DNA from 2 places in the Micromonospora sp. WMMA1949 genome. Region 2 is predicted to be linked to the other one. Evidence: riboswitches for the same ligand, from Rfam matches in the RefSeq annotation. Region 2 holds a riboswitch; the other holds the start of a gene.
The links. A riboswitch is a leader RNA that binds a small molecule or an ion and turns the genes downstream of it on or off. The one in region 2 is predicted to bind cyclic di-AMP.
Positions count from the first base shown of each region.

Region 1: it holds a riboswitch for cyclic di-AMP, as region 2 does, so the genes downstream of both, O7607_RS09865 (coiled-coil domain-containing protein) here and O7607_RS19890 (coiled-coil domain-containing protein) in region 2, are expected to answer to the same signal.

Region 1 covers NZ_JAPZBG010000001.1:2,122,712-2,128,160, reverse strand. Annotated here, with positions in the region: gene O7607_RS09875 (helix-turn-helix transcriptional regulator) at 1-292, opposite strand, end outside; gene O7607_RS09870 (carbonic anhydrase) at 460-1,113, shown strand; gene O7607_RS09865 (coiled-coil domain-containing protein) at 1,170-2,198, opposite strand; cyclic di-AMP (ydaO/yuaA leader) riboswitch at 2,203-2,333, opposite strand; gene O7607_RS09860 (YibE/F family protein) at 2,488-3,762, opposite strand; gene O7607_RS09855 (SHOCT domain-containing protein) at 3,927-4,136, opposite strand; gene O7607_RS09850 (metal-sensitive transcriptional regulator) at 4,261-4,560, opposite strand; gene O7607_RS09845 (heavy-metal-associated domain-containing protein) at 4,641-4,847, shown strand; gene O7607_RS09840 (hypothetical protein) at 4,884-5,449, shown strand, end outside.
Region 2 covers NZ_JAPZBG010000001.1:4,194,982-4,200,430, reverse strand. Annotated here, with positions in the region: gene O7607_RS19905 (alpha/beta fold hydrolase) at 1-306, shown strand, start outside; gene O7607_RS19900 (HelD family protein) at 431-2,548, shown strand; gene O7607_RS19895 (cation diffusion facilitator family transporter) at 2,643-3,557, shown strand; cyclic di-AMP (ydaO/yuaA leader) riboswitch at 3,701-3,831, shown strand; gene O7607_RS19890 (coiled-coil domain-containing protein) at 3,836-4,915, shown strand; gene O7607_RS19885 (SRPBCC family protein) at 4,940-5,392, opposite strand.

The DNA of each region.
Region 1 (5,449 bases), 2.1 Mb from region 2:
GCAGCGCGCCGACCTGCTGGTCGGCCTCGGCCGGGTGCCGGAAGCGGCCCTTCGGGTTGATCGTGTACTCGTTGCGCCGTCCCACCCGCGTACGCCGCAGGTAACCCCCGGCCTCGAGGTCGGCGACGATGGCCTGGGCCGCCCGTTCGGTCACGCCCACCTCGTCCGCCACGTCCCGCAGCCGGGCGGTGGGGTTGCGCGCGATCGCCAGCAGCACATGGCCGTGGTTGGTGAGGAAGGTCCAGTTACGGCGGCTCCCGTCCTCAACTGGTGTGGTCGCCATGGTGGTCATGCTATGGCCACCCGCGTCACCGGCCGAATCGGCGCGGGCCGGTGCGTCCGGCGACGGGGAAAGTATGAAATGCGTATCACGAATCTTGACGGGCCCCGAGGTGCGTGTGACCGTGGGTCGCGAGGCCGTTCGGCCTGGTGGTTCCCCAGGTAGACGAGGTGAGGGACATGACGCCGAGCACCCCGGAGCAGGCACTGGACGAGCTGCGTGCCGGTAATCACCGGTTCGTCACCGGCGCCCCGCAGCATCCGAATCAGGACGCCGGGCACCGGACAGCGGTCGCCGACGGTCAGCATCCCTTCGCGGTGATCGTCGGCTGCTCCGACTCGCGGCTCGCCGCCGAGATCATCTTCGACCGCGGCCTGGGTGACCTCTTCGTGGTGCGTACCGCCGGGCACACCGCCGGACCGGAGGTGCTCGGCAGCGTCGAGTACGCGGTCACCGTGCTGGGCACGCCGCTCGTGGTGGTGCTCGGGCACGACTCGTGCGGCGCGGTCCAGGCCGCCCGGGAGGGGGTGCGGACCGGGGCCGCCCCGGTCGGGCACCTGGGCGCGGTGGTGGACGCGGTCTCGCCCAGCCTGCTGCGCGCCGCCCGTCAGGGCGTGGAGGACCTCGACGGCATCATCGACGTGCACATCGCGCAGACCGTGGAGACGCTGCTGGCCCGGTCCGCCGTGCTGGCCGAGCGGGTGGCGGCCGGGCGGTGCACGGTGGTGGGCATGTCGTACCGGCTCGCCGGCGGCGAGGTGCGGACCGTGGCGCAGTCCCCGGCCCCGGTGCCCGCGCCGGCGGCGCCCGCCGACCCGGCGCTGGCGAGCTGACACATTCGGACGCGAAAGGGGCCGCCCGAGGGCGGCCCCTTTTCGTGGTGTCCGGGTCAGAGCAGCGACATGTGGACGTGGTCGGTGTGGTTCGACGGTCCGCTGTAGGAACGCCAGCCGGTGGCCGGGAACCAGATCTGCCGGTTCCAGATGACGTAGTAGATGCCCAGCCGGTCGGCGTTGCGGATGAGGAACGCGGCGACCTCGTTGCCGTACCGGCGGGTGTCGTTGTTGTGCCACGGCGCGAAGCCGCTGTTCTGCAGCGACCAGTCACACGCCTTGCCCTTGGGGTGTTCCCACGGCCCGCCGGACCGGTAGCAGCCCACGAAGCGCTTGAAGCCCGCGCGCCGGACCTCCTTGTACGCGTGCAGCGTGCGCGGGGTGACGCAGCCCGAGGTGGTCGGGTCGTCCTCGCTGCACGACTCGGACTTCCAGCCGCCGTCCGCGGTGCGGCCGGGGGCGATCCTGGCGACCGGTGAGGTGGCGGAGACCAGGCCGCCGGTGAAGCCGAGACCGCCGACGAGCTTCAGCGCGCGCTCGGCCTGCACCTTCTCGCGCTCCATCGCGTTCTTCTGCTTCTCCTGCTCGCGCACCTCGGCGTCGAGCGCGATCTTGGCCTGCTCGGCGCGGGTCTTGACCGCGTTGATGGCGGCCAGGCGCTGCGCGTTGAGGAGGTTCAGCTCGTCCAGGGCGTTGACCCGGCGGACGAACGAGTCGGGCGAGTTGCTCTCCAGCAGCATCGCCATGGCGCCCATCCGGCCGGTCCGGTAGGACTGGGCGGCGAGCTGGTTGACCTGCGGGCTGAGCGCGTCGAGTTCGGCCTGTGCCGCCTTCACCTCGGCCGCCAGCCGCCGTTGGCGGTCCTGGGACTTGGCGAGCTTCGCCTTGGCCTGGAGGTAGTTCCGGTTGGCGGCGTCGATCGCCTCGGTGATGAGCGGCGGTTCGCCGTCCTCCTCGTGGCCCGAGGGGGTGCCGGGGGCCGCCGCGGTGGGTGCCGCGGTCGCCGGGGTCGGCCCGGCCAGCACGGCCAGCGAGGCCATCACGGCCACCACGGGTGTCAGCCAGCGGCGCAGGGGTGCCGTCACAGTGTTCCCTTCCGTCGGCCGCCGACCGGGTTAGCTGACGGGTTCGGGACGGAAGTGGCCCCTACCGCTGTCGCGGATTCACCCCATGTACCTGGTTCCCCGGCTCGCCCGCGGGCGATTGGGCGGCGGCACCGCTGGCGCCGGTGCGCGCCTTCGGCGGTGACCGGCAGCGAGGTTACCTGACAGCACTCCTGAGGATCTACGTCCGGAAGCCGACCAATAGCGAGATTTCGCCGTGGCGCACCGTGACCAGCGTCGCGTTTGAAATCGATGGTCACGCTGCGGAGTGTCACCATGCGGCCTCCGTACTCTTTCCGCCGCCGAGCGCCTCCAGCGCGTCGTCCCGTCCGGCCGGCGGCCGGGGCGCGGGCGGCGCCGGCTCCGCGTCGCGTGAGCGCCGTCCGGCGGTGGTCACGATCGCGGCCAGTCCGGTCGTCAGCGGGACGGCGGCGATCAGGCCGAGCGTGGCCACCGCGCTGCGGACGATCTCTTGGGCGAGGAACTCACTGGTGAGGATTTCGCTGACCGGGCGGGAGTCGGCGACCAGCAGGAGCAGCAGCGGCAGCGAGGCGCCCGCGTACGCCAGCACGATGGTGTTGACGGTGGACGCGATGTGGGCCCGGCCGACCCGGGTCGCGGCCCGGTAGAGCTGCCGCCGGGACAGCCCGGGGTTGGCGTGCGCCAGTTCGGTGACGGTGGCCGCCTGGGTGACCGTCACGTCGTCCAGGACGCCCAGCGAGCCGATGATGATGCCGGCCAGCAGCAGCCCGTGCAGGTCCACGTCGCCCTGGAACATGGACAGCGTGGTGGCGTCCTCGCTGCCGAAGCCGGTCAGGTGGGTGGCGGACGTGGCGAGCAGGCCGAGCACGCCGGTGATCACCAGGCTGCCGAGCGTGCCGAGCACCGCCACCGACGTCTGCGCGGTGATCCCGTGCGTCAGGTAGAGCACCACGAACATGATCAACGCAGCGCCGACGATCGCCACCAGCAGCGGTGGCTGGCCGGCACCGATACCGGGCAGCACGAAGCCGAGCAGGATGGCGAAGCTGGCCACCAGGCCGCCGAGCGCGGCGAGCCCGCGCCAGCGGCCGAACGCCACGATCGCGGCGGCGAACAGCACCATCAGCCAGATCAGCGGCGTACCGCGCTGGTGCTCGGCGATGTTGTAGGACGTCACCGACGGGTCGGCCGGGTCGGTCAGCTCGACCAGGACGACCTCGTCGCCGACCGCGACCCGGGGCGCGCCCGGCCCGGCCGGGATCGGCGTCTCGACCTGCCGGCCCGCGTCCGGGCCCTGCTCGGCGGTGACCGTCACGGTGCCGCACGGGCCACCGCCGCCCTCCGGGGCCTCCGGGGTGGGCGGGCAGGGCTCGGTGACCACCCGGGTCACCGTGCCGTGGTAGCGGGGGACGTCTCCGCCGCCGACCGGCTCCCGGTCCTGCCGGGGCCAGAGCACCAGCGCCGCGATCACGGTGAGCGCGAACAGCGGCACCACCACGGCGACGAGCAGCCGTCGTACGCCCGGCGGCGCGGCGGGCGCGGGGTGGGTGTGGTCGGCACCCATGAGGTCTCTCCCAACGGTCGCGGCGACGCCTGGTCCGCCGGACCGGTGTGGTCACCCGGCCGGCGCGGACGTGTCGACCACGTCCGGGTCGTCGCCCGGCCATGGTAGGCAGCCCGGTCGGGCGCTCCCGGACGCCGTGGCCGGTGACACGCGCGCCGCGCGGGTCAGGTCAGTCCGGCCCGGCGTCGCCGGTACTCGTCCTCGTCGATCTCGCCGCGAGCGTACCGCTCGTCGAGGATGCGCCGGGCCGTCGTCCGACCCAGGTACTGCGGGCCGGTCCACCGCACGGCCGCCCAGACGAGCCCCGCCAGCACCGCGAGCACCAGCAGGGACCAGATCCACATCCAGCCCATCATCGGGCTCTGCCACATCATCGGGCCGCCCTCCGTCCGTCGCCGCGGGTCCGCCGGTCCGGCCTGCCCGCCACTTCGACGGTACGACCGGCACGACGCGTCGGCGCGGGTCGATGTGCCCTGCCCCGGGGGTCGGAGGTCCCGCTCAGCCGCGCTTCATCAGGCGGCCGACGGCGGCCATCATCTCGGTCGCCATCTCGTCGGCCCGGCCCTCGGCGGCGCCCTCGTGCATGCAGTGCCGGGCGTGCCCGTCGAGCAGGCCCAGCGCGACCTTGTCCAGCGCCGCCTGGATGGCCGAGATCTGCGTCAGCACGTCGATGCAGTAGCGGTCGTCCTCGACCATCTTCTCGATGCCGCGGACCTGACCCTCGATCCGGCGGAGCCGGGCGAGGAGTTGGTCCTTGCTGGCGGTGTAGCCCCGGGTGGGGCTGGACGGCGCGGTCATGACACCGAGGATAGCGTACCCCTCGGGGGTATGCTAACGTTCCGAACGTACCCCTGGGGGGTATGGGATCGGAGGGCGAGATGGAGACCATCTACCAGGTGAGCGGCATGACCTGCGGGCACTGCGTCAACTCGGTGAGCACCGAGCTGAGCGCGCTTCCGGGCGTCACCGACGTCCAGGTCGACCTGGCCAGTGGCCGGGTCACCGTCACCAGTCAGAACCCGCTGGACGCGGACGCGGTCCGCGCGGCGGTCGACGAGGCCGGCTACGACCTCGTCGGTGCGTGACGGGTCCGACGGACCCGCGAGAACCGAGGAGACACCATGAACACGGCGACGAAGCTCAGTGGCTTCGCCCTCGGCCTCGTGGCGGTGTTCGGCGCGGCGTACGGGATCGGCAACCTGGCCGATCCCGTCGCCCCGGCCGCCGAGACCCGCCACGACGACAGCGACAGCGACCACGGGGCCGGCGACGCCGGTCACGGTGACGAGAGCAACGCGGGCGGCGCCTCCGCGCACCTGCCCGGCGGGCTGCTCGTCTCCGAACGCGGCTACACGTTCCAGCCCGCCGCCGCGCCGGCCGGGCAGTTCGCCTTCCGGATCACCGGCCCGGACGGCGCGCCTGTCACCCGCTTCGAGGTGGCCCACGACAAGCGCATGCACCTGATCGTCGCCCGCCGGGACCTGTCCGGGTTCCGGCACGTCCACCCGGAGATGACCGGAGACGGCACCTGGCGGGTCGCCTCGCCACTGGGCGGCCCCGGCGTCTGGCGGGCGTTCGCCGACTTCACCCCCGAAGGCGGGGAGCCGCTGACCCTCGGCCTGGACGTCACGGTCCCCGGCGAGCTGACCGCCCGGCCGTTGCCGGCGCCGGCGACCAGCACCACCGT
Region 2 (5,449 bases):
TCGGCGGTGGCCCGGGCCACGCTGCGCTCGATCGGTGGTTTCCGCGCCTCGATCGGCGCCCAGCACCGGCTGGAGACGCTGGCCGCGCTCGGCGTGCTGCCGGCCGCCGCGCTGGTCGGGGACCGGGACCGGCTCACCCCGCCGCCGTGCGCCGAGTCCATCGCGGCGGCGCTGCCCACCACGGAGCTGACCGTCTGCCCGGGTGCCGGGCACATGCTGATGATGGAGCGCCCCGACGAGGTGAACGCGGCCCTCGCCGGCGTGCTGGACCGGGTGCTGGCCGACCGCCCGGCGACCCGCCTCTGAGCGTCTCCCGCCCGCGAGCGGGGCAGACGTACGCCACGTGCGCGGCATGCCCCGATGTGCCGGTTGCCGGCGGCCCGTACCCTCATTCAGCCCGCCGTGCCCTCCGAACACAGGAGCATCCGCGTTGACCGACCAGACCACGCTGGACCGGGAGATCGCCGCCGAGCAGCGTCACCTCGACCGGGTGTACGCCCGGCTGGCCGAACTGCGCCGGTCCGCGGCCGACGCCGAGCGGGAGGGCTACCGGCTGGCCCGGGTCGGGAACTTCGGCGCGCTGGTCGAGCGGGACGCGATGGTCTTCCACGCCGCCCAGCGCCGGCACGTGCTGGACGCCGAGCACGAGGGCCTGGTGTTCGGCCGGCTGGACCTGCGGACCGGTCAGGTGCTGCACGTCGGCCGCCTCGGTGTGCGGGGCGTGGACGCGGAGACGCTGGTGGTGGACTGGCGGGCGCCCGCCGCCGCCGCGTTCTACCAGGCGACGCCCGCCGAGCCGCGCGGCGTGGTGCGCCGGCGCACGATCCAGTCCGCCTCGGAGAAGGTCACCCGGATCGAGGACGACCTGCTGGACCCGGAGGCCGCGCCGCCGGACATGGCGGTGGTCGGTGACGGGGCGCTGCTGGCCACGCTGTCCCGGGCCACCGGCCGTGGCATGCGGGACATCGTCGCCACCATCCAGCGCGAGCAGGACGAGGCGATCCGCTCCCCCGGCAACGGCGTCACGATCGTCTCCGGCGGCCCGGGCACCGGCAAGACGGCGGTGGCGCTGCACCGGGCCGCGTACCTGCTCTACTCCGACCGGGCCCGGTACGCCGGCGGCGGCATCCTGGTGGTCGGCCCGTCCGGCGTGTTCGTCGAGTACATCGCCTCGGTGCTGCCCTCGCTCGGCGAGGAGACCGCCACGCTGCGCTCGCTCGGCTCGCTGTTCCCCGGCCTGTCCGCGTCCCGCACCGACCCGCCGGACGTGGCGGCGGTGAAGGGATCGCTGCGGATGCGCCGGGTGCTGGAACGCGCGGTCCGCGACGCGGTGCCGGACTCCCCGGCCGAGTTGCGCCTGCTGTACCGGGGTGAGCTGCTGCGCCTGGAACGCCCCGCGCTGGACGCGATCCGGGACCGGACGCTCGCCCGTGGGGCGCGCCGCAACGAGGTACGCCGGGCGGCGTTCGACGCCGTCCTGGCCGCGCTCTACGCCCAGGCCCGCACGCTGCGGGTGGGCCGGCTGCCGGAGCAGCCCGCGTTCGAGGACGAGATCATCGAGCGGCCGGAGTTCCGGGAGTTCCTCAAGGCGTGGTGGCCCCGGCTGCACCCACGGCACGTGCTGGACTGGCTGGCACGCCCGGACCGGCTGCGCCGCTACGCCGGGGGCGTCCTCTCCTCGGCGGAGATCCGGCTGCTCGCCGACGCGTACCGGAGCCTCGGCACCGAGGGGCTGACGGTGGCCGACATCGCGCTGCTGGACGAGCTGGACGCGCTGCTCGGCAAGCCGGTGCAGCGGGCCCGGCCCAAGCGCGATCCGTACCAGCTCGCCGGTGGCGTGCGCGAGCTGAGCACGTACGCCGACCGGCAGCGTGCCGCCCGCGCGGCGGCGCGGGAGCGTCCGGCCGACTACCGCGACTACGCGCACGTGGTGGTCGACGAGTCGCAGGACGTCTCGCCGATGCAGTGGCGGATGATCGGCCGGCGCGGCCGGCTGGCGTCCTGGACGGTGGTCGGTGACCCGGCGCAGACGGCCTGGACGGGCGATCCGCAGGAGCTGGACCGTGCCCGCGACCAGGCGCTGGGGCGGCGCAAGCGGCACCGCTACGAGTTGACCACCAACTACCGCAACTCGGCGGAGATCTTCGCGGTGGCGGCGGCGGAGATCCGCCGCCTTTACCCGGATCTGCCGCTGCCCGACGCGGTGCGGTCCACGGGCGTGCCGCCGGTGGAGCGTACGGTGCCCGCCGCCGACCTGCCGGCGGCCACGGTCGAGGCGGCCGAGGCGCTGCTCGCGCAGGTGGAGGGCACCGTCGGTGTGATCACGCCGGTGCCCCGCCGGGACGAGGTGGCCGGCTGGCTGGGCGCGCTCGGCACGGGCCGCCTCCAGGTGGTGACCAGCCTCCAGGCCAAGGGCATGGAGTACGACGGCGTGGTGCTGGTGGCGCCGAGCGAGATCCGGGCCGACCCGGGCTCGGGCGTACGCACGCTCTACGTCGCGCTGTCCCGCGCCACCCAGCGCCTCACCACGCTCGATCCGGTGGGGTGAGTGGCCGCGTCGGCGCCACCCACAGTTCACTTGCATACATAGCGATGTGAACATACATTGAGCCTGGCCGGTACGGGGCAGGGAAGGTGTTGGCGTGGGCGCAGGTCATGACCACAGCGGCGCGGTGGCCAACGCGGCACACCGCCACCGGGGCCGCCTCTGGGCCGCCTTCGCGCTGCTCGCCGCCCTCATGGTGGTCGAGGCGGTGGCCGCCTTCACGACCGGATCGCTCGCGCTGCTCTCCGACGCCGGGCACATGTTCACCGACGTCCTCGGCATCGGCATGGCGCTCGCCGCGATCTCCGCCACCCGCCGCGCCGGCACCGACCCGCAGCGCACGTTCGGGCTCTACCGGCTGGAGGTGCTCGCCGCCCTCGCCAACGCCGTACTGCTCGGCGCCGTCGCGGTCTACGTCCTCATCGAGGCGGTACGCCGGTTCGGCGAGCCGCCGGAGGTGCTGGCCGGCCCGATGCTCGTGGTGGCGGTGCTCGGCCTGCTCGCCAACATCGTCGCGTTCGCACTGCTGCGCGCCGGGTCGAAGGAGAGCATCAACCTGCGCGGGGCGTACCTGGAGGTGCTCGGCGACCTGCTCGGCTCGCTCGGCGTGATCGCCGCCGCGTTGATCATCACGGTCACCGACTGGTGGTGGGCCGACCCGCTCGTCGCCGTCGGCATCGGCGTGTTCATCCTGCCGCGCACCTGGCGGCTCGGCCGGGCCGCGGTCCGCATCCTGGTGCAGGCCGCGCCGGAACACCTCCAGGTCACCGCCGTGCACGACCGGCTGGCCGCCGTGCCGGGTGTGGCCGAGGTGCACGACCTGCACGTCTGGACGCTCACCTCGGGCATGGAGGTGGCCTCGGCGCACCTGACCACCGACCCGGGCGTGGACCCGGCCGGGGTGCTGGCCGCCGCCCGGGCCGCCCTGCACGAGGACTTCTCCATCGATCACGCCACGTTGCAGGTCGAGCCCGGAGCGTCAGCCGGAGTGTGCGGAAAGACCGAGTGGTGATTAGGACAGACTTAAATCACTGTGACTGCTGTAGTCTTATGCCGGTTTTGCCCCGCCTAGTGGCATTGCTCGACGGAGCCGTGCCCGGGCAGCGCCGGTAGTCTCGGTCGCGGCCGCACCCGCGGGCGCCACCGGCCCCGGTGGGGCGGCCGTCGCCTAATCGTCCGCAGGGGCGAGCCGGGGAACCACGTACGTGGGGTGCATCCGCGTCAGCGGTAGGGATCTTCCGTCCCGAACCCGTCAGCTAACCCGGTCGGCGTTGACGGAAGGACGTGTGAATGCCCCCAGTGGCACCTGTACGACGGACGGCCGCCCGGTTGGCGGCCCTGCTCGTCGCGACGCTGGCCCTCGGCGTCGCGACCGTTCCGGTCTCCCCCGCCTCCGCGGCGCCGGCGACCGGCCTGCTCGCCGCCGCACCCGGCGGCGACGACGAGGGCGGCACGCCGGAACTGCGCGCCCAGCTCGACGCGGCCAGCAAGGGCTGGCTGGAGGCGAAAGCCGCGCTGAACCGGTCGGTGACCCGCCAGAAGCAACTGAACGACCAGCTCAAGACCGTCGGCGCCGAGCTGGCCGTCCGCGACGCCAAGGTCGGCGAGATCGCCGCGGTGGCGTACCGCAACGGCCGCCTGGGCACCGCCGGGGCGCTGCTCGGCAGCAGCAGCCCGGAGGGCTTCATGGACCGGGCCGCAGCGCTGGAGCAGGTCGCCGCGCACGAGGACCGTACGCTGCGCGACCTGATCACCACCCGGGACGAGGCCACCCGCACCCGTGCCCAGCTCGACGGGGAGATCCGCGAGCAGCGCAAGCAGGTCGCGGTGATGGGCAAGCGCAAGGAGCAGGCCGAGCGCGCCCTGGAGGTCGCCAACGACCGCGCCTCGCGCAGCAGCACCAGCGGCGGCGGCAGCGTCCAGGGCACCTCCAACAAGAACGCGAAGCCGGCGCCGCGCAACTCGGACGGCTCCTGGCCGTCGGAGTCGTGCAGCGTCAACGACCCGACCCCGGCGAACGGTTGCATCACCCCGCGCACACTGCACGCGCTGCAACAGGCAAAGGCGGCGGGCTTCACCCGGTACGTCTCGTGCCACCGGCCCAGCGGCTCGGGTGAGCACCCGAAGGGGCGGGCCTGCGACTTCGCCGCGCAGAAGAACGGCTTCGGCGGCGTGGCCAGCGGCGGTGACCGGACGTACGGCAACAACCTCGCCGCGTACTTCGTGCGCAACGCCGACCCGCTCGCCGTGCTCTACGTGATCTGGTTCAAGCAGATCTGGCTGCCCAGCAGCGGGTGGAAGTCGTACAGCGGCGGCAACGGCGACCCGTCCAGCGACCACACCAACCACGTGCACCTGTCGGTGTACTGAGCGCGCCCGGAAGGGGCGGCCGGATCAGGCCGGCCGCCCCTCCAGGGTCGCCCCGAGACGCGCCGCCAGGCCCAGGTGAGCCGCCCGGGCCTGGCGGAACGCGTACCCGAACAGCGGTGCCGGTGCGGTGAGCGTGATCTCCACGTCGATGCGTACCGTGCCGTCCGGCTCGTCGCGCAGGCGGGTGTGGTTGCGGACCGTCGTCGCGGGTTGCTGACGCGCCACGGTGACGACCTCGTCCTCGCCGGCGATCAGCACGTCCGCCTGGTACGTGACCGGGAAGTGCATCGGGCCGAGTTGCAGCCGGTCGGTGATCGCGTAGCTGGCCAGCGCGCCCGGCCGGGCCGGCAGCTTCCGGACCCGGACGATCAGCGGATGCAGCTCGCCCTGGCGACTCAGGTCACCCAGTAGCGCCACCGCTTCGGCCCGGGTGCACCGGGCCTGCACGGTGTAGCTGAAGCTGTCGCTGCTCTGCAAGCGGGCCCCCTCGCCGTCGTGCGTCGCGACGATCGTCCCGTACCGACGCCGGACTGG